DNA from 3 places in the Brenneria uluponensis genome. Region 2 is predicted to be linked to each of the others. Evidence: predicted binding sites of a transcription regulator. Region 2 holds the regulator's gene; each other region holds the start of a gene.
What was found. Region 2 encodes PhoB, which activates phosphate uptake and scavenging genes when phosphate is short. Its sites were predicted from a motif close to CTGTCATAAAACTGNCNNAT; they were not measured.

Region 1: pitA (inorganic phosphate transporter PitA) is a predicted target of PhoB. The motif match lies at 2,754-2,773, and genes of this name have one in related genera.
Region 3: ugpB (sn-glycerol-3-phosphate ABC transporter substrate-binding protein UgpB) is a predicted target of PhoB. The motif match lies at 2,043-2,062, and genes of this name have one in related genera.

The regions. Positions count from the first base shown of each region.
Region 1 covers NZ_CP135917.1:4,934,811-4,943,298, forward strand. The annotation lists gene uspA (universal stress protein UspA) at 1-133, opposite strand, end outside; gene uspB (universal stress protein UspB) at 731-1,066, shown strand; gene pitA (inorganic phosphate transporter PitA) at 1,177-2,682, opposite strand; gene RS889_RS23005 (BaiN/RdsA family NAD(P)/FAD-dependent oxidoreductase) at 2,955-4,139, shown strand; gene RS889_RS23010 (AraC family transcriptional regulator) at 4,401-5,183, shown strand; gene RS889_RS23015 (DMT family transporter) at 5,281-6,225, shown strand; partial or broken gene RS889_RS23020 (thiolase family protein) at 6,222-6,773, opposite strand; gene RS889_RS23025 (DUF2732 family protein) at 6,944-7,171, opposite strand; gene RS889_RS23030 (hypothetical protein) at 7,533-7,769, opposite strand; partial or broken gene RS889_RS23035 (beta-keto acid cleavage family enzyme) at 7,780-8,330, opposite strand.
Region 2 covers NZ_CP135917.1:3,668,338-3,676,825, forward strand. The annotation lists gene brnQ (branched-chain amino acid transport system II carrier protein) at 1-10, opposite strand, end outside; gene RS889_RS17085 (cobalamin-independent methionine synthase II family protein) at 497-1,603, opposite strand; gene phoR (phosphate regulon sensor histidine kinase PhoR) at 1,896-3,218, opposite strand; gene phoB (phosphate response regulator transcription factor PhoB) at 3,246-3,935, opposite strand; gene sbcD (exonuclease subunit SbcD) at 4,149-5,387, shown strand; gene RS889_RS17105 (AAA family ATPase) at 5,384-8,488, shown strand, end outside.
Region 3 covers NZ_CP135917.1:93,134-101,621, forward strand. The annotation lists gene ltnD (L-threonate dehydrogenase) at 1-663, opposite strand, end outside; gene ygbI (DNA-binding transcriptional repressor YgbI) at 964-1,725, shown strand; gene ugpB (sn-glycerol-3-phosphate ABC transporter substrate-binding protein UgpB) at 2,161-3,480, shown strand; gene ugpA (sn-glycerol-3-phosphate ABC transporter permease UgpA) at 3,534-4,421, shown strand; gene ugpE (sn-glycerol-3-phosphate ABC transporter permease UgpE) at 4,433-5,281, shown strand; gene RS889_RS00440 (sn-glycerol-3-phosphate import ATP-binding protein UgpC) at 5,363-6,439, shown strand; gene ugpQ (glycerophosphodiester phosphodiesterase) at 6,436-7,185, shown strand; gene RS889_RS00450 (AEC family transporter) at 7,251-8,207, shown strand; gene RS889_RS00455 (hypothetical protein) at 8,225-8,488, opposite strand, start outside.

The sequences.
Region 1 (8,488 bases), 1.3 Mb from region 2:
CGGAGTAATTCACATCTACATGAATTAACGAAACTTTAGCATCATACGGCCTTGCCATTGAAACAGCTTTTTCCACTAACACCTTGCTTTCCGGTGACAGATCAACAGCGATAAGAATGTGTTTGTAAGCCATAATAAGCTCCTTCCGTAAAGACTAATTAGTGAGTCAGCAGATATTTATCCTGCCAATCTGATAATTAATGGCGATCTGTAGATTAGCACCCTTGAAGAAGAGGGATATGTTCAGCAGATCACAACGCGGTATATTCCACATCTAACAGGCAAAAATCCAATAACCTCTACTAAATATCTTGAAGTTATGGTCTGTACAAGCCGATAAAAAAAGCATCAACGTAAAACTACGCCCTTTCTTTAATGAGTGTAGTTTAAAAGTGGCATTTTTTGTGTCCAAAAATTCGGCACGGAATCACAGAGAATAGCGATGTTTTTTTTCATCAAATAACGACATCAAGGCGACGTTATAGTAAAAAAAGTGGATTCCTCTTCTACAATAAAGATTGAGGGGAGGTCTGTCATTCCGGCAAGCCACCTTGAAAAAGGAAAGCAGGGGTGAAGAAGACATAAAGGGCTTTCGTCGCGATATTCCATATCCGACCGACCGCCCGATAAAATCGCGTGAATAACGTGTGGCATAAATATTCTCAGCTGGCTGTTACCGTGATCCGGCAGCATCCAACACGCTGATGAATAACAAACCGGGAGGGGAAGCATGATGAGTACATTGGCGCTTTTCTGGGCTTTATGTGTCGTCTGTATCATCAATATGGCGCGATATTATTCTTCATTACGCGTACTACTGCTGATACTGCGGGACTGTGATCCACTCCTGTATCAATACGTAGATGGAGGCGGTTTCTTTACCTCTCACGGTCAACCAAGCAAGCAAATCCGGCTGGTACGTTATATCTACACCCAACGCTACATTGAACATCACGATCCAGAATTTATCCGCCGCTGCGAACGGGTCCGCGGCCAGTTTCTGCTGACCACCGCGCTTTGCGGACTGGTGATAGTTAGCTTGATTGCCATGTTAATCTGGTATTGATATTGGCATGTCTGGAGGAGGGAAATGCGGGAGTGTCTTTTTGGTAACCTGAAAGTAAAAGGCGACCTTTACAGGGTCGCCTTTCTTATTCTTCATGGCAAGCACATGGGTTAAATCAGTTTCAACATCAACCAATAGATCACACCAGAAAGTACCAACGATACCGGCAGCGTGAAGACCCACGCCAGCAGGATATTTTTCACAGTCCTGCTCTGCACTCCGCCACCATCAACAATCATGGTTCCCGCCACGGCGGAAGAAAGAACGTGAGTGGTCGATACCGGCATCCCGGTATAGCTGGCAATACCAATCGACAATGCGGCGGTTACCTGTGCGGCAAGCCCCTGCGCATACGTCATGCCTTTCTTGCCAATCTTCTCACCGATAGTCGTGGCTACACGTTTCCAGCCCACCATCGTACCCAGTGACAGCGCCATCGCCACAGCGACAATGATCCAAACCGGTGCATATTCGACCGTTTTCAGCAAATCCTTACGCAAATTGCTCAACAAGTGCTGATCTTCTAACGAAGTTTCCGGCAACTTGATGGTGCGATCAATAGAATCAGAAATACACATCAGCAAACGACGCACTTGAGCACGACTGTCGCCAGAGAGCTCATCGTAGCTTTTCAGATTACCCAGCAGACGCATTGTGTGGTCAATTGCCGTCATCACGCGGGAACTATCACAATGAAACCCCGGCAGACCGTTGCCTGGAATGGTTTCATTCGGTGACGGAATCAGCGGTTCCGAGAGAGCAATCACGTGCGCCAACTCGGCCCCATGAGACTGGTAATATTCCTGCAGGTTAAACACGGCATCACGGGTGCGGCTAATATCATAGCCAGAAGCATTCAGATTGACGACGAATCCAGCCGGCGCCACACCAATCAGCACCAACATGATAAGACCAATACCTTTCTGACCATCGTTCGCACCGTGGGAAAAACTCACCCCCACGGCAGACAGAATCAGCGCAGTACGAGTCCAGAACGGTGGCTTCCGTTTACCATCCTGTTTTTCGCGTTCGGCAGGCGTCATGTGAATGCGCAGCCGCTTTTTATTGCCACTCCAGTAGCGACGCAACAGATACACCAACAATCCAGCCATCACCAGGCCAACAATCGGAGAAAGGATCAACGACAGGAAAATACTGATCATTTTCGGAATGTTGAGCGCATCCACTACCGAAGTATCCGTCAGCAACGCATTGGTTAAACCAATACCGATGATGGAACCGATCAGTGTATGAGAACTGGAGGCCGGCAGACCGAAATACCAGGTCCCCAGGTTCCAGATAATCGCCGCCAGCAGCATGGAAAATACCATCACCAGACCGTGGACAGAACTGACATTCAGCAACAAATCCGTGGGAAGCAGGTGAACAATCGCATACGCGACGCTAAGCCCACCCAGTAGTACACCAAAGAAGTTAAATACCCCGGCCATCACAACAGCAAGCTGTGCACGCATAGCGCGGGTATAGATAACGGTAGCGACCGCATTGGCTGTATCGTGGAAGCCATTAATCGCTTCATAGATCAATACAAACAACAAAGCCAGTATCAACATCAGACCGGTATGAAAATCAATGCCGGCAAATAAATGTAGCATAAGCGTTAGGCCATTAGGTGGTCATGAACGCGGCGCATTATCGGCGACAAGCAGGGGTATGGAAAAGCGAAATATGACATTATTTTGACTTACTCTACGTTAACCTTTTGCAGATATGGTATTTAATCAATAAAAATCAATGCATTAAATATTATTACCAAATTATATATTTTTTTACACTGGTCAGAGCATGCCGCGAACACTACAATTTGCCGCCCTGAAAGGCCATCAGGTTGCAGGCCGGGCCGTTATTTATTACCGGGAGAACAAGCGTGGAACAGTTTGACGTAGTGGTTATCGGTGCCGGTGCCGCCGGGCTTTTCTGTGCCGCACAGGCCGGTCAACGTGGACTACGAGTGCTACTGGTGGATAATGGTAAAAAACCCGGGCGTAAAATATTAATGTCCGGCGGCGGGCGCTGCAACTTCACCAATGTACACACCGAACCGGCTGCTTACCTGTCCCACAATCCCCATTTCTGCAAATCTGCGCTGGCACGCTACACCCAGTGGGATTTTATCGATCTGGTGAACCGCCATGGCATCGCGTACCACGAGAAAACGCTGGGACAATTGTTCTGCGATGATTCGGCACAGCAGATTGTCGATATGCTGATGAAAGAGTGTGAATACGGCAATGTCACCCTGCGGTTGCGTAGCGAAGTGTTATCGGTAGAGAAACAACAACAGTTTCAGGTTCAGCTCACACAAGAGATGGTGCAGACACCGGCGCTGGTGATTGCCAGCGGTGGACTTTCCATGCCAGGGCTTGGTGCCTCGCCGTTTGGTTATCAGTTGGCCCAGCAGTTTGGCATCAACGTACTCCCCACCCGGGCCGCACTGGTGCCCTTTACGTTGCATAAACCGCTGCTGGAACAGTTGCAAACCCTCTCTGGCGTTTCGGTACCCGCCATCGTGACAGCCGAAAACGGCACCAGCTTTCGCGAGAATATTCTGTTTACTCACCGCGGCCTCTCTGGTCCGGCGATCCTTCAGCTTTCCAGTTACTGGCAGGCGGGAGAGTTCGTCACCATCAACCTGCTTCCCAACATCGATCTGGCGGCGCGTATCAATGCTGAACGACTTGCACACCCCAATCAAAGCCTGAAAAACACGCTGGCACAGTGGCTACCCAAGCGGCTGGTGGAATGCCTGCAAACGCTGGAACAACTGCCGGATATCACCCTGAAGCAGCTTAATCCTGCCCAGCAGACACAATTGGAGAACGCGCTACAACGTTGGCGGGTTCAACCCAACGGCACCGAGGGTTATCGCACGGCAGAAGTGACACTGGGTGGTGTGGACACACGGGAGCTGTCCTCCAAAACCATGGTAGCCAACAAGGTTCCGGGACTTTATTTTATCGGCGAAGTGGTGGACGTCACCGGCTGGCTCGGCGGCTACAACTTCCAGTGGGCCTGGAGTTCAGCCTGGGCCTGCGCACAGGCGCTGGGGTGATTATACAAGGACAATACGTTAGATTTTCTGTGGGAACACAATATCAGTTGTTGGCATATTAACTGATCATTTTTTTGGTAATCACTTAATAGTAGCAATCGCTATAACTATGGAAAGATAAAAAAATAAAAATAGAGGATTAAAAATACATCTAATGATGGACAAAGGTTTGATTTATTCAACAACGCCAATAATGCCTTGAGAGATAATGCATTAATCTGTTTAATGTCATTGGGTGAGAATAGATCACGAGTAAAAAAGATGAACGTTAACCAGACACTCAGCCCCGATCTGGACGAGTGGATCAATGCGCAAAATCCTATCGTTTCTATGTCTAAAGAGTATCCAGCGGGCCACAACATTACCCTGCATCAACATAGCCGTGGACAACTGGTTTATGGCTGCTCCGGGATGATGGAACTGCGAACCCGAGATGAGTATTGGATGCTTCCTCCCCTTCGTGGCGTCTGGATACCGCCACAGGTGGATCATGCCATGGTCGCCCGAACTTCAGTATCTTTGCGTACTCTTTATGTCAATATCAAGGCGTTTTCTATTGCCTTGCCGCTTCATCCAATGGGCATTAATGTGTCACCTCTATTACGAGAGTTGCTCGCTCAAGCCTCAAAATTTCATTTAAATTATCCACCAGAAAGTTTTGAATCACGTTTACTTTCATTAACTTTGGAGGAAATGCAACGTTCAGCCGAGAATGGTCTTCGATTACCCATGGGTCGAGACAAACGGCTACGCAGCATCTGTGATGCGCTTTTTGCGCATCCAGGAGATCCACGTTCCTTATCCGAGTGGGCAAATGAGGTTGGTGCAACAACTCGGACACTCACGCGATTATTTCAAAATGAGACGGGAATGCCATTTGTTCATTGGCGCCAGCAGTTACGTATTGTCGATGCAATTCCAAGGCTCATTGCAGGCGAACGCATTAGCCAAATTGCCTATAGTTTAGGCTACAACTCCCAGGGGGCTTTTACCGTGATGTTTAAGCGAGTGACGGGCAAAGTACCCAGTGATTATTTTAGTTGATAAGTCCGATTCGACAATAAACCTGTCTCATTCAAAAGAAACTAAAAATAGTTAATCCATATACTGTTCTGATTAATGAAAATTAATTGGGGAACAGATGAAAACCTCTCGAGTGGCAACGATAAACCAATACCTTTTGTTAGTAATCATATCCACTTTTCTACAAGGTTCCTCTTTCGTAAGCACCAAGATAGTTATGAGCGATGTCCCACCACTCTGGACAGCCTCTGCTCGTTTCTTTGTTGCGGCTCTAACGTTATGCCCTTTTGTCTTTTTACTGATGCGCCGCCAACAACTAAAGTTACGTGATCTACCTTGGGTACAGCTTTTCTTAATCGGCTCGTTACAGACAACGGGCGTTATGGCATTCCTGAACATTGGATTACTGTCTACGTCTCCCTCTACTGCTGCAATTTTAATGGCAAGCAATCCCTTGTTAGTCGTCCCGCTGGCATGGATTTTTCTGGGTGAGCGATCATCAATGCTGGCGTTGGTTGGATTACTTATCGCTTTTATCGGCGTGATAATCTGTATCGGTATCAGCCATTCCGGAAACGGTATTAACTATGGTGACGGGCTGGTCATGTTGGCATCAGGGTGTTGGGCGTGCTCCACGGTGCTCAATAAAAAGTTTGATTTTACCCTTTCACCATGGATAGTAACATTCTGGCAGATGTTGCTTGGAGCCTTGGTTTTGGCAATTGTTGCCATAGTAAGTAAACAACATCCCGCACTGCCTTCCACGCCTTATAAATGGGGAATGTTTTTTTGGTTGGCCATCCCGGCGTCAACAGGAGCAATGGGATTATGGTTCGCGGCTCTGAAAATTGGCGGTTCTGTACAAACCAGCGGTTTTTTGTTCCTGTGCCCATTATTTGCTGCATTAATCGCTTTCGCGTTGACACGGCAAACCCCAGCGCTGCACGAAGTTATTGGTGGCGTACTAATTGGCGTTGGACTGTATATTATGTCTCGCTGGCGATATGCCAGCGAGAAAGAGGGGGCCAAACAGAAAAAAGCATTAGAGGAAATAAACGATTAACAGCGTTCCACAATCATAGCGATACCTTGTCCTACGCCGATACACATCGTACACAGTGCAAATCGGCCACCAATACGATGAAGCTGATTAACAGCCGTTCCAATGAGTCTGGCACCACTCATGCCAAGAGGATGTCCTAATGCAATGGCTCCGCCATTAGGATTGATCCTTGAGTCCTGAACATCCAATTTCAGCTCATTGATGACCGCTAATGCCTGCGCTGCAAATGCCTCGTTTATCTCCAGCACATCCATCTCCTGGAGTGTTAACCCTGCAAGCTTCAAGACGTTGTGAACGGCAGGTACAGGTCCCATTCCCATAATCCGAGGTTCCACGCCGGAACAGGCGCTGGCCACAATGCGTGCGCGCGGTTTCAAATTATGCCTGATCAACCCTTCTTGCGAGGTAAGCAGTAATGCAGCGGAACCATCATTTACACCTGACGCATTACCCGCTGTGACAGTGCCATGACTTTTGTGAAATGGCGCAGCTAAACGTTGCAGGTTTTCTATCGTGGAAACTCGAGGATGCTCATCACTGTTTACTAGCCGGGGAAGCCCTTATAGTAGGCTTTCCAGTGGATGATTTTGAACTTTTACTTTGCCTCGGTATACCAGAATATAGTCAGGAAGATAGTGATATGATCCTGATAGCAGCCAACGAGTTATTTAACAAAACCTATCGACGCGGTTATAAGCAAAGTTTTGTGGAATATCCATTACCGCAACTCCTGTGCTGAACGTTCAAAACGCACAGCCTCTTTGCGAAGCAATTCAGCCGCTTCTTTACCTGACAGTCCATTTTTTTGAATATGAATAGCCAGTGCTTCGAGGCGGATAGAAACAGAAAAATGCTGATCGGAGCGCTCATCCATACGGGCCTGATTCAGTAATGGAAGAGAACCTTTTGCACTAATATCTGTCTTTCTGGTTTCTATATTCCTCATGGTCATATCCTTTTTCAGGTAATACGAATCCCTGCCCGGTAAGTGCATTAATTCAGGGTCCATTGATTACCTAATAAATGGGTGAGAATTCCGACTTATTAGGCGTATTAATTGGAACGGTTCCACACATGCCCCCCTGAATTAAACAAGGATGTTCCTTCAACGAAGCGACGAATATTTTTAATAGGAAGCTACATTACTGCCTTTTCTTCTGATGATCAGTTGGTCCAGACATGACCGCCATAATTACTTGTTAAACATACCTTTGGGCGGTACCCAGCGACAGATACCGGTTTTACATTGTTCTCTCCCATTCGCAACTGTCCATAAATAGGCAGTTGCAAATAGGTGCCGGGATGTTTCACCACGCCCGGCGCGTGGTTTCCCTGGTGTTGTTATTCAGCTCAAACTTGCGCCGATCCCGCTGATAGACGGTGGACGCTAACGCCAGGTTTGTCTGGATTCGTGTTTGCAGCGACAGATATTTGATGACGGAGTTAATGCTGCTAATGAATGCGTAGTAGCATGTCTGGCTCATGCATTCGGTAGAGACGCTTTCCGCTGCTACGGCACCCATAGCGGTGGTGGCATGCAACACGTAAGTACGGTCATGTTGGCATCACGCCGCCGTGAATTCCCATTGCAAAAGCAAATAGCATTGGCTTGTGTAGAAACCCTTCTTTAAATAGCGTTAATGCTTCATTAACTACGCCAGAATGATAGATTTCTATTTCTGAAGTAACATTATTAATTGTTATGTCATGCGCTAACTTTCGGGCCAGAGAAGGGGATTAATAAATGGTTTGTCGCCATGATTAACGGAGCCACAATTAAAAGAGGCTATTTCTGGTTTAAGAACCAAATGATTCCATGCCTGTTCAATAGAGGAGGTTTTAGGAAGATTAAGTCCTGAAATACTTAAATTCATGATGATGTCGCAACGTGAACGAATGCGCTCTACAATATCCTTCCAGATTTTAAATTCATAACTTGGTTTTCCTTCAATATTACGAGCATGGACATGTGCAACAGAAGCCCCCGCTAGCCAACATTGATAAACCGACTCCGTAATTTCATCGGGAGAATAAGGAACTGAAGGATTTTTGCTGCGGGGCGTTATACCACCATTCACAGCTGCCGTGATGATAAATTTTTTCATGGTAAAATGACGATTCTGAAATTTGATGGTAGTTACAGCTTTACATAATTATGTAAAAAAATTTTTATAGAATAGGACACATATTGTTGATATCAGGAAATTTACATGATGAAAGCACCATATTTAGGTGAGCATGGTGGTTTTTTGTACAGATTATG
Region 2 (8,488 bases):
GATGACTCATAGTTATGTCGTGTTGCCTGTATAAACTCGCTAAAAAAGAAAAAACCGGGTAGAAAAATCAGCGACACCAGATTTTCATTCGGGCAATGTGCAGAATTATTGAAATAATTGATTGGCGTATATATCCATCATCTTTCAAGTTGCAGATGCGTTAGCTGTGCTCAGTTACCTGGTTGCCGTCTTCCTGCATCGTGCAATTTATTGGATATAGCCACAATGGGGGCTAAGTAAAGCGTTTATAGCGAAAAAATACAACACTTGATCTAAAAAGCAGAATATTAAACTAAATTTAATTGCTAAGATGACATATTGAGTTAATTTAGGACAATCGGCCAATACATGATTTGTGCATCATAAGAATATTTAGTGCAATAAAATCCCATTAAATACTTAGATTGTACAAAATAAAACCATAACTAAAACTTATAGAAATAAAAAACGCTGGCGAAATATGCCAGCGTTATAACAAACATAAACGGGTACTGAATCACCACACACGCTGGGCGATATCGACCACTAGTTTCAGCTTGTTCCACTGAGCTTCTTCGCTCAGGCTGTTGCCCTCTTCTGTTGACGCGAAGCCACACTGCGGACTCAGACAAAGCTGTTTTATGTCGACATATTTTGCCGCTTCAGCAATACGACTTTCTACATCCTGTACATTTTCCAATTCGCCATTTTTAGTCGTGATAAGCCCCAGTACAACTTGTTGGTGTCCCGGCTTGATATAGCGCAACGGCTCAAATCCCCCCGCACGCTCCGAGTCATACTCCAGAAAGAAAGCATCGACATTCACTTCACCAAACAGGGTTTTGGCCACCGGTTCATAGCCCCCTTCGGAAATCCAGGTCGAACGGAAATTCCCCCGGCAAACATGCAGCCCGATAATCAGATCGTCTGGTTTGCCAATCAACGCTTTATTCAGCACATCCGCATAAATACGGCACAGTTGTTGTGGATCTTCACCACGTTCACGGATTTGGCGCTTCTGATCGTCAGAACACAGATAAGCCCATACCGTGTCATCCAGTTGCAAATAACGGCAACCTGCATCATAAAACGCTTTAATGGCATCACGCCAAGTCTGAGCCAAATCGTCAAAGTAGGCGCCCAGATCGGGGTAAATGGTGCTATCAATAGCCTTACGACCGCCACGAAAATGCATCACGCTTGGACTGGGTATGGTCATCTTCGCCACCGCATCGCCCGCAATAGCGTTCAGATAACGGAAGTCTGCCAGCATGGGATGCTGTGGGTTGAAACTCACTTTACCGGTTACTTTTATGCCACGGGACTTGGTCTGAATACCGTTGAACTGAATGCCTTGCTCGGCTTCATAACGCTCAACACCGTTCAACCCTTCAAAAAAATCGAAATGCCACCAGGCACGACGAAATTCACCATCAGTCACCACCTGCAATCCGGTGTTCCGCTGCAACTCAACCGCACGCAGAATTTCCTGATCTTCTATGTTCCGCAATTGAGCGGCGCCAATCTCACCAGCCTGAAACTGCTCACGGGCCTGTTTAATTGCTGTGGGACGCAACAAACTACCGACCACGTCGGCACGAAACGGAGGAAGTGTTTGTGTCATGTTTTGCTCCTGACAGCCTGTTGACAGCGCAATTACTGTCACAGAGTTATAGTTTCATTATAAAATAATTACGCCGCTGTATTTAATGGACATCTAGACGGCTAAAAGTGGGAGCATCTTGGCATGAGTATTAATCAAGGACAAGGGAGTAATTTTCACATCACATGAAATAAATTCATCTTCCCGTGACAAATACTCATGAATGTATAGCGAGGTTGGGTACCGCAAACAACACCGAGCAGCAACAACGTAGCTGCGGCGGTGTGATAGCGGATTTCATCAGGTATTTCCGTCAGGCTAACGGTTTAGCCGTATTTTGGTTCAGGGCGGAAGACACTATCAACCGGTTTGGCAGGGTAAACATAAAGCGAGAACCGATACCTTCTTCGCTAATAACTTCCAGCTTGGCGTCATGATGGCCAAGGGCGTGTTTCACGATAGCCAGCCCCAGTCCGCTACCCCCGGTCTGGCGGGAACGGGCTTTATCCACACGATAAAACCGCTCGGTCAGGCGAGGTAGATGTTTGGGGGCAATACCTGGCCCGTTATCGCTCACCTGAAACTGTGCGCCCGACGGCGTCTGTTGCCAGCACACCTCAATACGGGTTCCCTTCGGCGTATGATTCACCGCGTTATACACTAAATTGGAAACCGCGCTGCGCAGCTGATCTTCATTACCGAACACTTTTAATTGTTCATTAACACGAAAAATGATCTCATGGCGCCCTTGACTCAGCGTCTCCGCTTCACGCTGTAACACCCGCAGCATCAGCGGAATGTCCACTTCCTCGCTCAGATCGATAGCGGTTGCCGCCTCGATGCGGGATAGCGTAAGCAGTTGTTTAACCAGACCATCCATCCGCCGCGTCTGCTCCTGCATGGTATTGAGCGCCTTTGCCTGTAAAGTGGCATCCAGCGATTCATCACTCATCATTTCCAGATAACCTTGTAACACTGTCAATGGTGTACGCAGCTCGTGACTGACATTAGCAAAGAAATTACGGCGGGCACCTTCAAGCTGATGCATTTGTGTCACGTCGCGAGCCACTATCAGCAACTGCCCTTCTGAATAGGGCATCACGCGGAACTCGACATGATACGAATTATTCAACAGCAACATCAGCGGTCCACTGAAGTCCCGTAACTGCATATATTCGGTAAATTCCGGATAACGCAGCAGATTGAGAATATTTTGACCATTATCCTCTGGCCAACGGAATCCCAGTAAATGCTGGGCTAGCCGATTACACCAGATCATGGTGCCTTCTTCTGTGGTGATCACTACCGCGTCAGGTAGTGACTCAGCGCCGCTGCGAAAACGTTTGATCAACAGCGCCAGTTCGCGTCGACGTCGACGGTTGCGCAACTGCATCTGATAGAGACCATAAAACAGCGGTTCCCAGCTCCACCGACCGGGAGGTGGCGTCATGCTGCGGTCAATCCACAGCCAATGAGAGAGTTTAAGCTGATTGTAAAAATTCCAGCATAAAGCCGCCAAAACAAAGACCAGAAGAAACCAGGGCAGATAACCAAAAATCAGCCCAAGCAACACAGCAGGAGTACAAAAAAAAGCCAGCTCCAATGCCAGCTTTTTCCAGGATAAACGTTCTAGCACGTTAGAAAATCTCCCAAACTAACGCTGTCAGTAACGCGTCGAGAAACGATAACCGGTTCCACGAACCGTCTGCACCATTTTGTCATGCCCACTGGTCTCCAGCGCTTTACGAAGACGGCGGATATGAACATCAACAGTACGATCCTCAACATAAACGTTAGTGCCCCAAACATGATTCAGCAACTGTTCACGACTATATACCCGTTCAGAGTGCGTCATAAAGAAATGCAGCAATTTAAATTCAGTTGGCCCCATATCCAGCGCGTACTCATCCGTCGTCACTCGATGTGAAGAAGGATCAAGGCTTAACCCGCGCATTTCAATCACTTCATCCACCGCCATGGGTGAAATCCGACGCATCACAGCCTTGATACGCGCTACCAGTTCCTTGGGGGAAAATGGTTTGGTAATGTAATCATCCGCACCAACTTCAAGCCCACGCACCCGATCTTCTTCTTCTCCGCGCGCGGTAAGCATCATTACCGGAATATCCCGGGTCAGTGTTTCACGTTTCATGTGCTTGATGAATTGCAGGCCTGAACCGCCAGGCAGCATCCAGTCAAGCAGAACCAATTCAGGGTATGGTTCAGTCAGCTGGTTTATCGCGCTATCATAATCTTCCGCCTCAACTGGCTGATAACCGTTCTGTTCCAGCACAAAGCACACCATTTCACGGATAGGCGCTTCATCTTCCACAACCAAAATACGTCTTGCCATCGTTAATCCTGCCATTAATCATCGCTATTAGCGTGCGGAATGCATTATGCGTCACTTTTGTGACAGATTTATGAACAGAAACCTGCCCCCGGGTCCACTCTTCTGGTCTGATTTAACCTGACGTAATTACTGCTATTCTTTGCGACAGCACTAAACTGACCACCTATAATCGCCGATGATAACTATTACATAACCCCATCAGCAGGGAGTTTCATGCGAATTATTCACACTTCTGACTGGCATCTTGGTCAATATTTTTATACCAAGAGCCGTGCCGCTGAACACCAGGCCTTTCTATGCTGGTTGATTCATCAAGTTCAACAACACGATGTGGATGCAGTAATAGTAGCAGGTGACATTTTCGATAACGGAACCCCGCCCAGCTATGCACGGGAGATGTATAACCGTTTTGTCGTGGATTTGCAGCACACCGGTTGCCAGTTGGTGATACTTGGCGGAAACCATGACTCAGTGGCCACGCTGAACGAATCCCGTTCCCTGCTGGCCTGCCTGAACACGCAGGTCATCGCCAGCAGCGATAACGATATTGACCGGCAAGTGCTGGTACTGAATAACCGTCAGGGGGAACCGGGTGCCCTACTGTGCGCCATTCCTTTCCTGCGTCCGCGCGATTTGCTAACCAGCCAGGCTGGCCAGTCTGGTGCAGATAAACAGCGAGCGCTGCTGGACGCCATTGCCGAACATTATCAGCACTGCTACCAGGTTGCCTGTCAGCGACGTGATGAGCTGGGATTACCCTTGCCCATCATTGCTACTGGTCACCTTACCACTGTCGGTGTCACGACATCGGATTCAGTGCGTGATATTTATATTGGCACGTTGGAAGCCTTTCCAGCTCAAATCTTTCCCCCCGCCGATTATATTGCCCTCGGACACATTCACCGCCCTCAACGAATCGCAAAGACCGAACACATTCGTTATAGCGGCTCCCCCATCGCATTGAGCTTTGATGAGTTGAATCACGAAAAATCCGTTTATCTGGTCACGTTTGACCAAGGATCACTCCACACTGTCGATACATTGACCATCCCAGAAACACAGCCGATGCAGTTGATCAAAGGCGATTTGGTAGAAATTGAACGTCGCCTGAACGGATTCAGGGAGTATCAGGGAGCATCGCCAGTCTGGCTGGATATTGAAGTCGCCACACAGGACTACCTGAATGACATTCAGAAACGGATTGAAGAACTGACGGTGGGGCTACATGTTGAAGTGCTGCTACTGCGCCGGGCGCGGGAACAACATTTACAAATGCTGATACAACAGGAAAAAGAGACACTGAACGAACTGAAACCAGAAGAGGTCTTCGAACGGCGCCTGGCGTTGGAGCCCGACCTGGAGACACCACGTCGACAACGGCTTCAGACACTGTTTACACAGGTCATGCATGACATCGAACAGGATGAACATCGGCAGGAGGACAAGGTATGAAAATACTCAGCCTGCGTTTAAAAAACCTCAACTCGCTACAAGGCGAGTGGAAAGTTGATTTCACCCGCGAACCTTTCGTCAGTAATAGCCTATTTGCCATCACCGGGCCGACCGGTGCTGGTAAAACCACACTGCTCGACGCCATCTGTCTGGCGTTATATCACCAGACACCGCGGCTGAAAGTGACACCCACTCAGAATGAACTGATGACGCGACATACCGCTGAGTCGCTGGCCGAAGTTGAATTTGAAGTCAAGGGTATTGCCTATCGAGCCTTCTGGAGTCAACGTCGGGCCCGTAATTCACCGGAAGGGAATCTACAACCACCGAAAGTCGAGCTAGCCCGGTGTGCCGACGGCAAAATTCTGACAGAAAAGATCAATGACAAGCTGGCAATGATTGCCGATATCACCGGCCTTGATTTCGACCGGTTCACCAAATCCATGCTGTTATCCCAGGGGCAATTCGCCGCTTTCCTCAACGCTGACGCCAACGAACGGGCAGAATTACTGGAAGAGCTGACAGGTACGGAGATTTACGGCCTCATTTCCGAACGGGTATTTGAACAGCATAAAGAAGCACAGGTTCAATTGGATACATTCCGCGCACGCGCCAGCAGCATCGAACTGCTAAGTGATGAACAGCGTGCGGAACTGGAACATCAGTTGTCAGCACGACAACAACGAGAGCAGTCACTGAGTCTACAACGTGATGAAATCCTCGCACATCAGCGCTGGTATGAAACACTGGCGCAATGTCAGCAGGCGCTCACTGCCACGCAACAGCAGCGCAGTCAGGTAGAGCAGATGCAACAACAGGCTCGACCACAACTGGAACGATTGGCGACAAGTGCGCCAGCGGAAAAATTACGCCCTCTTTATGATACGCAAGAACGATGTCAACGTGAAAAAACGTTACTGGCCCAGCACATTACCGACTTGACTGACCAATTGACCAACCAGCAATCCGTCATGGCTTTACTGAAATCACAAGCCGAAAAAGCGATAGTGGCGCAACAGGAACATGCCGATTACCGTCAGCAACAGGAAACCCTGATCAACGAACAAGTCCTACCGCTGGACCTCCATATCGCCACGCAACAGGAGCAACGCAACCGGTATCAGCACGCGCTAGAGCAACAGCGTAACCAACAGAAAGCCGCTATCGGCAAGCTAGAGCAATTACGTCAGCAGTATCGCCAAACCCAGGAACGGTTAAGGCAAATTGACATTTACCGACAGCAAAACCTGATGTATCAACACTGGGGAAGCCATATTCCGCTTTGGCAGGCCCAGTTCCCACAGCAACGAAAACTATTACAGGAACTGCTGATACTACAGGACAGACTTGCACAACAGCAGGAGCAGTCAGAACATCTGCAACGTCAGCAGGTAAAGCTAATCGAAAAACGTGATGCACAGCAGGCCGCCACCGGACGAGCGCAGCAGTTACTCGGGCAACATCAGCAACACCACCAGCAACAGGAACAACAGCTGCCAGTAACGACGCTTCAGCAGCAGCTTGTCCAACTCACCACTCAGCGGCCGCAACGGCAACAACTCTCGACCAGCACCACAGTCCTGCACCGATTGTCCAACCAGTATCAATTGTTGGATGCACAGCAACAGGACTCTCAACACCGCATCGAGCAGTTGGAAGCATTACAGTTACGACAACGTCAGGAGTATCAACGACAGGCCCAACACCTGATCGATTTAGATAAACGCTATGAACTGGAACAGCGGATTGCCAGTCTTGAAAACGAACGAAGTCAATTGCAGCCGGGTAAAGAGTGTCCATTGTGTGGTTCTACACATCATCCGGCAGTTGAACGCTACCAGACACTGCGCGTTTCAGAAACCCAGAATCGACTGCATGCCCTACGTCAGGAAGTGGAAACACTGAAGGCGGCAGTGATACAAACAGAAACGCAGCTACAGTTATTACAGCAACAGCGTCAACAACAACAAACTGCACTGTTAAATGTTTCTCAGGAACATGAGGCACTACAACAGGAATGCCAAACGCTAAGTGAACACTTACTTGTAAACTTCAACCCACAGCAGCCAGAAACACTTATCACCTGGCTGGAGCAGTGTGATGAGCAGGAACGGTCACTCCAGTCCCAGATTACAGAACGAGAGCAAAATCAGCACCAGATACAGAAAAGTAAGGATTTACTGACCGCAGCCAATCAGCTATTGCAACAAACGGAACAGCAGATGGCGTTGAATATCCAGCAGCGACGCATGCTGGAAACCACGCATATCGAATTGCAACAAACTCGGGAAAAGGTCGAGCAGGAGCAAAATCGACTGCACCAATCCATCACGCAATCACTTACGCGTTTCGGTCTGCCAATTCCCGAAGCTGACGAGCAAGAATCATGGCTTGGTCAACGTCAGATGGAGTGGTTGCGATGGCAGGAGAACGAGCACGAACAACATCAGCAAACCCCTCTGTTATCGTCACTGAATACCGAAATTGAAGGTGATGAACGGCGTTTGCGTGAAATAGACGAAGCCATCAAAACACAACAACAGCAATTGACGGAAACGGAGCAGTCGCTGGAACAGGCTCAACAGACCCGCTGGCAGTTATTCGGCAATAAACAGGTCAATGACGTTCTTGGGCAATTGCGTCAGCTCAGTCAGAAGCATGAACAATACCGTCAGAAGTCTCAGGCACAATGGCAGCAAGGACAGTCTGCGTTCAGCCGTCTTACCGGTGAAAAAGGCAGTCTGGAACAGCAATATCAACGAACACAAGCCGCTTATCAGCAGGCGGTACAGCATTTTGATACTGCGCTGCAACAGAGCCAGTTTGAGAATCAAGACGCATTCAAACGCGCGCTGTTGGACGAAGCCGAGCGTAACCAGCTTATGGCGTTGAAAGAAAAAATCAGTCAGCAACAGCAGCAGGTTGAGGCATTGCATCAACAGGCGGAACTGGCGCTGGCACAGCACCTGGCCGGAAAACCTGATTCATTGTCAGAAGACATTAACCCGTCAGATATCAATCAAACGCTCGCTGGATTGAGCAATGAGCTTAAAACCGAAGTTCAACGACAGGGAGAGTTGCGTCAACAACTGGCCAGTGAC
Region 3 (8,488 bases), 1.5 Mb from region 2:
CCACGAGTTGCCAGCCGCGTGGGTCACCACATCGTACATTACGTCCAGCGGGATACCGGCCCGGGCTGCCAGCGCCATTGCTTCTGCTCCGGCGGCGATATGCACACCTGCCAGTAACTGATGAATGATTTTTACGGTGGCGCCGAGGCCAATTTCGTTGCCGATGCGATACACCTTGCCCGCTACCGCGTTCAATACCGGCTCCAGTTTGTTGAATACATCGTCGCTGCCGGAGGCCATGACGGTCATATCACCGGCAGCGGCCTTGACCGCGCCGCCAGATACCGGGGCGTCGAGCATCAACAACTGATGCTCTGCCAATTGTGCGGCAATGTCTTTGGCATCCTGGGCTGAAATGGTGGATGACACCATGACCGCCGTACCGGCCTTGAGTTTGGCGGCGACACTCGCTTCACCAAACAGAATGCTTTTCACCTGCGCGGCATTCACGACCAGCAGGACTACGGCGTCCAACTGGTCGGCAAAGTCGTCGATACGGGTGGCGGTTTGTGCCGCACCTTCCTGGCGCAAGCGCTCCAGTGTCTGCGGGTTGATATCGATGCCATAGGTAGTGAGCCCGGCGTTGATGCAGGACGTGGCTGCACCAAATCCCATCGATCCCAGACCGATGACCGCTACCGAATACGTTAAGGTTTCATTCATGACTGTCGCCTGTTAAGTTTAGTGATTATTTGTTCTATTGTGTTAAATGTAAGCGCAGTTGTCTGTTATTATGGTGACTGTCATCACATAAATTAATATTCAGGTGGTATTATCAAACGCTCCAGTGAAAGCAATGTTTGTGATAAATGTTACTAATCTTTTTATATCAACAGGTTATATTTATGGCCGTGTTGAATATGTTAATCGCTGCATGGCTTATCACGTGAATTTATGGTAATTATCACCCTGAATAATGAGTGATATCACAATATTTATCACGAAAACCAACAGGAGTGCGTGGTGATACCGGTAGAGCGTCATCAAAAGATTTTGTCACTGATTACTGAACGTGGCGTGGTCAGCATCAGCGAACTGATGGAAACGCTGGGCGTATCGCACATGACGGTACGACGAGACGTGCAAAAACTGGAACAGGATGGGCTACTACTCAGTGTGTCCGGTGGTGTGCGTTCGCCGGAACGGCTGGCGGCAGAACCGTCTCATCAGGATAAATCCGTCATGTTCAGCCAGCAGAAAGACGCGATTGGCCGGCTGGCGGCGCAGCAGATCCCGCACAACAGCTGTATTTATCTGGATGCAGGCACTACTACGCTATCGCTGGCGCGGCAACTGGCGGCACGGGACGATTTGCTGATTGTCACCAACGATTTTGTCATTGCCGGGTTTTTAATTGAATCCAGCCAGTGTCGTATGATCCATACTGGCGGCACCTTGTGCCGGGAAAACTGCTCCTGCGTGGGAGAAGCGGCAGCGCAGGCACTGCGTAATCTGTTTATTGATATCGCGTTTGTTTCGGCTTCTTCCTGGAGCCTGCGCGGCTTGTCCACGCCCAATGAAGACAAAGTCGCCGTCAAACGGGCGATAGTGGCAGCCAGCAGCAAGTGCATTTTACTAAGCGACACCTCAAAATACGGTCGTATCGCCACCTATCTGGCGACACCACTAACGGTATTTGACAGCATTATTACCGACGATGGTTTACCCATTGCCGCACAGGAAGCGTTGAGGAAAATAGACGTTGAGGTACTGGTGGCGCGGTGATGTGGCATTGTTATGCCGATAGACAGATTTTAGGGGAAATGCAGGATGAGGTTCCCGGAGGGACACCGCACCTCTGCGGTCGGCCCGTGTATCTCGGTGTTTAACTGACCGGCATGAGACGCGGGCGGGTTGCCCTGTGAGGAAGCAACATTCTGATAATAAAAAGATCACTTTCTCACATAATAAAAAATAGCGTGTTGTTGGTAGTCGAAACAGCGAGGCTACATAAGATGGGAATGCGTATTTTGCGAATAACGGCGACATGATAACCAGATTGACAGGCCAAACGTACAGTGGCGGAATGCAATCGTATGCAGCTGTCATTTGCCTGTCATTTAGTGGTTATTTTTCTGTCATCTGGGCATGCCATGTTAGCTCCCGAATATAAAACACGCCGTTTTACTCAGGCGTAATCAATGATTCCAGGAGACAGGCATGTTTAACCACGCTATTCGTAAAGCCGTAGCCGGTGTAGCCATTACAATGGCACTTAGCACTCAGGCACTGGCGGTAACCGAGATCCCTTTCTGGCACTCAATGGACGGTGAATTGGGCAAGACCGTGAATTCGCTGGTGGACCGCTTTAACCAGAGCCATAGCGATGTCAAAATCGTACCCGTCTACAAAGGTAACTACGATCAAAATCTGGCGGCGGGTATTGCCGCATTCCGCAGTGGTAATCCGCCTGCCATCCTACAGGTTTATGAAGTGGGCACGGCTACCATGATGGCCAGCAAGGCGATCAAGCCTGTCTACCAGGTGTTCCAGCAGGCTGGCATCCCATCCGATGAGAAAGCGTTTGTTCCTTCGATATCCGGCTATTACTCCGATTCCAAAACCGGACACCTGCTGTCGCAGCCATTTAACAGCTCAACACCGGTACTGTATTACAACAAAGACGCCTTCAAAAAAGCCGGTCTTAATCCAGAACAGCCGCCCAAAACCTGGCAGCAATTGGCCGCAGACGCCGCCAAATTGCGTGCTGCCGGTATGAAGTGCGGTTATACCAGCGGCTGGCAGGGTTGGGTTCAGCTTGAAAACTTCAGCGCCTGGAACGGTTTGCCCTTCGCCACTAAAAACAACGGTTTTGATGGTATGGATGCTGTGTTGGAATTCAACAAGCCGGTGCAGGTCAGGCATATCCAGATGTTGGAAAATATGCTTAAGAAAGGTGATTTCAGCTACTACGGCCGTAAAGATGAAGCGACCCCGAAGTTCTATAACGGTGATTGCGCCATGCTTACCACCTCTTCTGGTTCACTGGCCAACATCCGCCAATACGCCAAATTCAACTTCGGCGTAGCAATGATGCCTTATGACGCGGACGTAAAAGGCGCACCGCAAAACGCCATCATCGGTGGGGCCAGCCTGTGGGTGATGAAAGGTAAAGATGCCGCGACTTATAAAGGTGTCGCTGAGTTCTTGCAGTTCCTGACATCGCCGAAAATTGCTGCCGAGTGGCATCAGAAAACCGGTTATCTGCCGATTACGACTGCTGCTTATGAGTTGACCAAACAGCAAGGTTTTTATGATAAGAACCCCGGTGCAGATATTGCAACTCGTCAGATGCTGAACAAGCCGCCGTTGCCGTTCACCAAGGGTATACGTCTGGGCAACATGCCGCAGATTCGTGCTGTTATGGATGAAGAGCTGGAAAGCGTCTGGACTGGCAAGAAAACCCCGCAACAAGCGCTGGATTCCGCAGTAGCGCGCGGCAATGTGCTGTTGCGTCGTTTTGAACAAGCCAATAAGTAAAATTGTATTCCGGGCCGAAAGGAATCGGCCATCCCTTTCTGAGAACGATGTACATGACCTCTTCCCGTCCTGTTTTTGGTCGCAGCTGGCTACCCTATGCACTGGTTTTACCGCAGATGGCGATCACTGTGGTTTTTTTCCTCTGGCCTGCCGGGCAGGCACTGTGGTATTCGGTACAAAACGTGGATCCGTTCGGGTTATCCAGCCAATTTGTCGGGCTGGCTAACTTCGTCAACCTGCTCCACGACACCTATTACCTGGGAGCGTTTTACACCACGCTGGTATTCAGTTCTCTGGTGGCGGGTTCCGGGTTGATTATTTCGTTGTTTCTGGCGGCATTGGTGGACTATGTCATCCGTTTCAGCCGTTTTTACCAGACGCTGCTGATGCTGCCTTACGCTGTGGCGCCAGCTGTCGCAGCGGTATTGTGGATGTTTTTGTTCAATCCCGGAATGGGGTTGATTACTTATGCACTGGAACAGGTTGGGTATAACTGGAACCACGCACAGAATAGCGGCCAGGCGATGTTTCTGGTGGTGCTGGCGTCGGTGTGGAAACAAATCAGCTATAACTTCCTGTTTTTTCTGGCTGCTTTGCAATCGATACCCCGCTCCCTGATTGAAGCGGCGGCGATTGACGGTGCCGGTCCAGTCCGGCGTTTTTTCAATCTGGTACTACCGCTGATTTCGCCGGTGAGTTTCTTTCTGCTGGTGGTCAACCTGGTGTACGCCTTCTTTGATACTTTCCCGGTGATTGATGCCGCCACGGAGGGTGGGCCGGTGCAGGCCACCACCACGCTGATTTACAAGATCTACCGCGAAGGGTTTGCCGGACTCGATCTCTCCAGCTCGGCGGCGCAGTCAGTGGTGCTGATGTTTGTGGTTATTGTTCTGACCGTGATTCAGTTCCGCTTTGTCGAACGAAGGGTGAATTATCAATGATCAGGAACGCAATGATTGAAAAACGTCGCGGGTTGGATATTTTCAGCCATATCATGCTGGTTATTGCCATTCTGGTGGTGTTGTTTCCGCTGTATGTGGCGTTTGTCGCCGCGACGCTGGATCATGATCAGGTATTTCAGGTGCCGATGACGCTGATTCCCGGCGGCCATTTGTGGGAAAACCTGAGCTACATCTGGCAACATGGTGTCGGCGACAATAACAGCGCCCCTTTCGGGCGGATGCTGATTAACAGTTTTATCATGGCGCTGACCATTACGCTGGGGAAAATCAGCGTGTCGATGCTTTCCGCCTTTGCCATCGTTTATTTCCGCTTTCCGTTCCGTAATCTATTCTTTTGGCTTATTTTTATCACCCTGATGCTACCAGTGGAAGTGCGTATTTTTCCGACGATTGAGGTGATGTCCCATCTCCACATCATGAACAGTTACACCGGATTGACTCTGCCGCTGATGGCGTCTGCTACTGCCACATTTCTGTTTCGGCAATTCTTCATGACTTTACCGAATGAACTATTGGAAGCGGCGCGCATTGATGGCGCCGGCCCGATGCGCTTTTTCTTCGACATGGTGCTGCCATTATCCAAAACCAATCTGGCGGCACTGTTTGTCATCACGTTCATTTATGGCTGGAATCAGTATCTATGGCCATTGCTGATTATAAGTGATGCCCGTCTGGGTACGGCGGTGGCCGGTATTCAGAGCATGATTGCCATCGGTGATAGCCCAACCGAGTGGAATCAGGTGATGTCGGCAATGTTGCTGACCATGTTGCCGCCGTTGTTGGTTGTGATGCTGATGCAACGCTGGTTCGTGCGCGGCCTGGTTGATAGTGAGAAATAAAACGTTATGGCGGGTTATCTTGCCCGTTAATCAGAGGGCCGCTGTTGCGCGGCGTTACGTATTTTCCCCCGGATATTTTTTATGGCATGTTTAAAACTTCAGGCCGTTACCAAATCCTACGACGGCAAAACACAGGTAATTCAGCCCATTGATCTGGATGTGGCAGACGGTGAATTTGTGGTGATGGTCGGGCCATCCGGCTGCGGGAAATCCACACTGTTGCGGATGGTGGCGGGGCTGGAACAGACCACCAGTGGCGATATCTATATCGGTGACGAACGGGTGACCGATCGGGAGCCGAAAGATCGCGGTATTGCGATGGTTTTCCAGAACTACGCGCTTTATCCACATATGAATGTTTACGATAATATGGCTTACGGGCTGAAAATTCGCGGGTTTGGTAAAGGGCATATTCGCCAGCGAGTAGAGGAAGCGGCCCGTATTCTGGAACTACAGCCCTTGCTGACGCGTAAACCGCGTGAGCTGTCTGGCGGTCAGCGGCAACGTGTGGCGATGGGACGTGCCATTGTGCGGGAACCGTCGGTGTTCCTGTTTGATGAACCGTTATCGAATCTGGATGCCAAGCTGCGTGTGCAGATGCGTCTTGAGTTGCAGCAACTGCACCGGCGACTGAAAACCACCAGCCTGTATGTCACTCACGATCAAGTGGAAGCGATGACGCTGGCCCAGCGGGTGATTGTGATGAATAAAGGCGTCGCCGAGCAGATTGGCGCACCGGCGGAAATCTACCGCCGCCCGGCGTCCCTGTTTGTAGCCAGCTTTATCGGTTCTCCGGCCATGAATCTATGGGCCGGAAACATGAGTGATGATGGTAGCCGTTTTGCCCTGTCACCCGATTTTGCCATTCCATTGTCGATACCGAAACCACAATGGCAGGGATGTGCATTGACGCTGGGTGTGCGTCCGGAGCATATTCAGCTCTCTACACAAGCGGCGGGCGGCATTCCGCTGATCGTCGACACACTGGAGTTGCTGGGCGCGGATAATCTGGCGCACGGTAAATGGGCGGGGCAAAATATTATTGTGCGTTTGTCGCATGAACACTGCCCGGACGTGGGGTCGACCTTGTGGCTGCATTTGCCGGAAACAGCATGGCATTTATTTGATTCACAAAGCGGATTACGGATAGAAGCATGATAAATAACTGGCCTTACCCGGCTATCGTCGCCCACCGTGGCGGCGGTTCGTTGGCACCTGAAAACACGCTGGCGGCGATTGATGTCGGTGCCCGGCACGGTCACCGGATGATTGAGTTCGACGCCAAGCTATCGCAGGACGGGCAGGTTTTCCTGCTACATGACGACACGTTGGATCGTACCAGCAATGGTTGGGGTATGGCGGGTTTGTTGCCGTGGGATAAGCTGGTTACGCTGGATGCCGGTGGTTGGTACAGTCAGGATTTCAAGGGCGAGCCGCTGCCACTGCTTTCTGAGGTGGCACAGCGTTGTGCAAAATATGGTATGGCGGCAAATATCGAAATCAAACCCACCACTGGCTGTGAAGCTGAAACCGGGCGGGTGGTCGCGCTGGCAGCCCAGCAATTGTGGCGAGACCATCCGGTGGCACCGTTGCTCTCGTCTTTTGCGGTGGAGGCGTTGGCGGCGGCGCAGCAAGCGGTACCGGGATTGCCTCGCGGCCTGTTGCTGGATGAATGGAACGACGACTGGCAAGTCCTGACGCAACGCCTGGGCTGTGTCTCCATTCATCTGAATCATCAATTGCTGGATGAATCCCGAGTGGCGTTACTGAAAGATGCCGGGTTACGTATACTGGTTTATACCGTCAATCAGCCAGCGCGAGCACGAACCTTGTTGCAATGGGGCGTTGACTGTATCTGTACTGACCGGATAGATTTGATTGGGGCAGACTTTGCTGCCGGCTGAATTCTGCTTGTCTTGCCGATTAGCGCACTGAGTGCCGGTTAAAAATAAGCGTTAAGGAAGGGGCAATGCCCACGTTTATCATTTCTCTCTGGCACCAGATTTTCCTGTCATTACCTCTGTTTGTATTGATTATGCTGGGTTACGGCCTGATCCGTTGCGGAAGATGGTCTACTACGGTCACGGACGCTCTCAGCAAATTTGTATTCTCCGTTGCCTTGCCTGCCATGCTGTTTCGCATGATGTGCGATTTCTCCAAACGGCCGGCCGTGGATGCTCGTTTGCTGATCGCTTTTTTCGGCAGTTGCATGATTGTATTTGTGCTGGGACGGCTAATTGCCAACAAGATATTCCGGCTGGATGGTGTATCCGGCTCTGTATTTGCCCTAAGCGGTATCTTTTCCAATAACGTGATGCTGGGTTTGCCGATAGCTACCCTGATGCTGGGGCCAGCAGCTATCCCGTCAGTAGCGTTGGTGCTGGTGTTTAATGGCCTGATTTTGTGGACGTTGGTCACTATATCGGTAGAGTGGGCGCGCAACGGTACGCTGTCCATGCAGGGATTCACCAAAACCACGCTTGGCGTACTGAAAAACCCACTGATTGTTGGCATTCTTTCTGGCACGTTATTTAGTCTCACTGGGTTGTCGCTACCATCCACAATTGATAAGCCGATCGCCATGCTGGGGCAAATCGCGGTACCACTGTCGCTGGTGGCGCTGGGAATGGGATTGGCGGAATACCGTGTCCGTGATGGCTGGCAGATCAGCATGGCTGTCTGCATTATCAAATTGTTGGTACAACCGCTGGTGGTGTGGCTGTTGGCCCGGGCACTTGGCCTGCCGGAGATGGAAACCCGGGTGGTGGTGCTACTTGGCTCAATGGCGGTAGGCGTTAATATCTATCTGATGTCACGTCAGTTTAATGTGCTGGGTGGTCCTATCGCCGCCAGCCTGCTGATGTCTACCGCGCTGGCGGCGGTTACTACGCCGCTGATTCTGACCTTGATGGGGGTTCGGATGTGATGTCCAGTTCTGCCGCGTTATTTTGAATTCGGTTTCTGTGCCTGTAGTCGTTGTTGCTGGAGCTGTAATTGCAACTGCTGTTGCTGTTCACGGCTGCGCTGCTTGATATCCTGGTTCAGGCTCTGTTGATGTATCTTTTGATTCTGTTGCATATTCTGTAGCAGCTTTTTCTGGCTGCTAATGCCGTTATCAAATTCTTTCTGCTGGGCTGAAGGCGCCTGTGCATTACCGGCCTGTACCGCCAGCGGCAGTAGCAGTGAAGTTAGTAGTATGACCGGGAT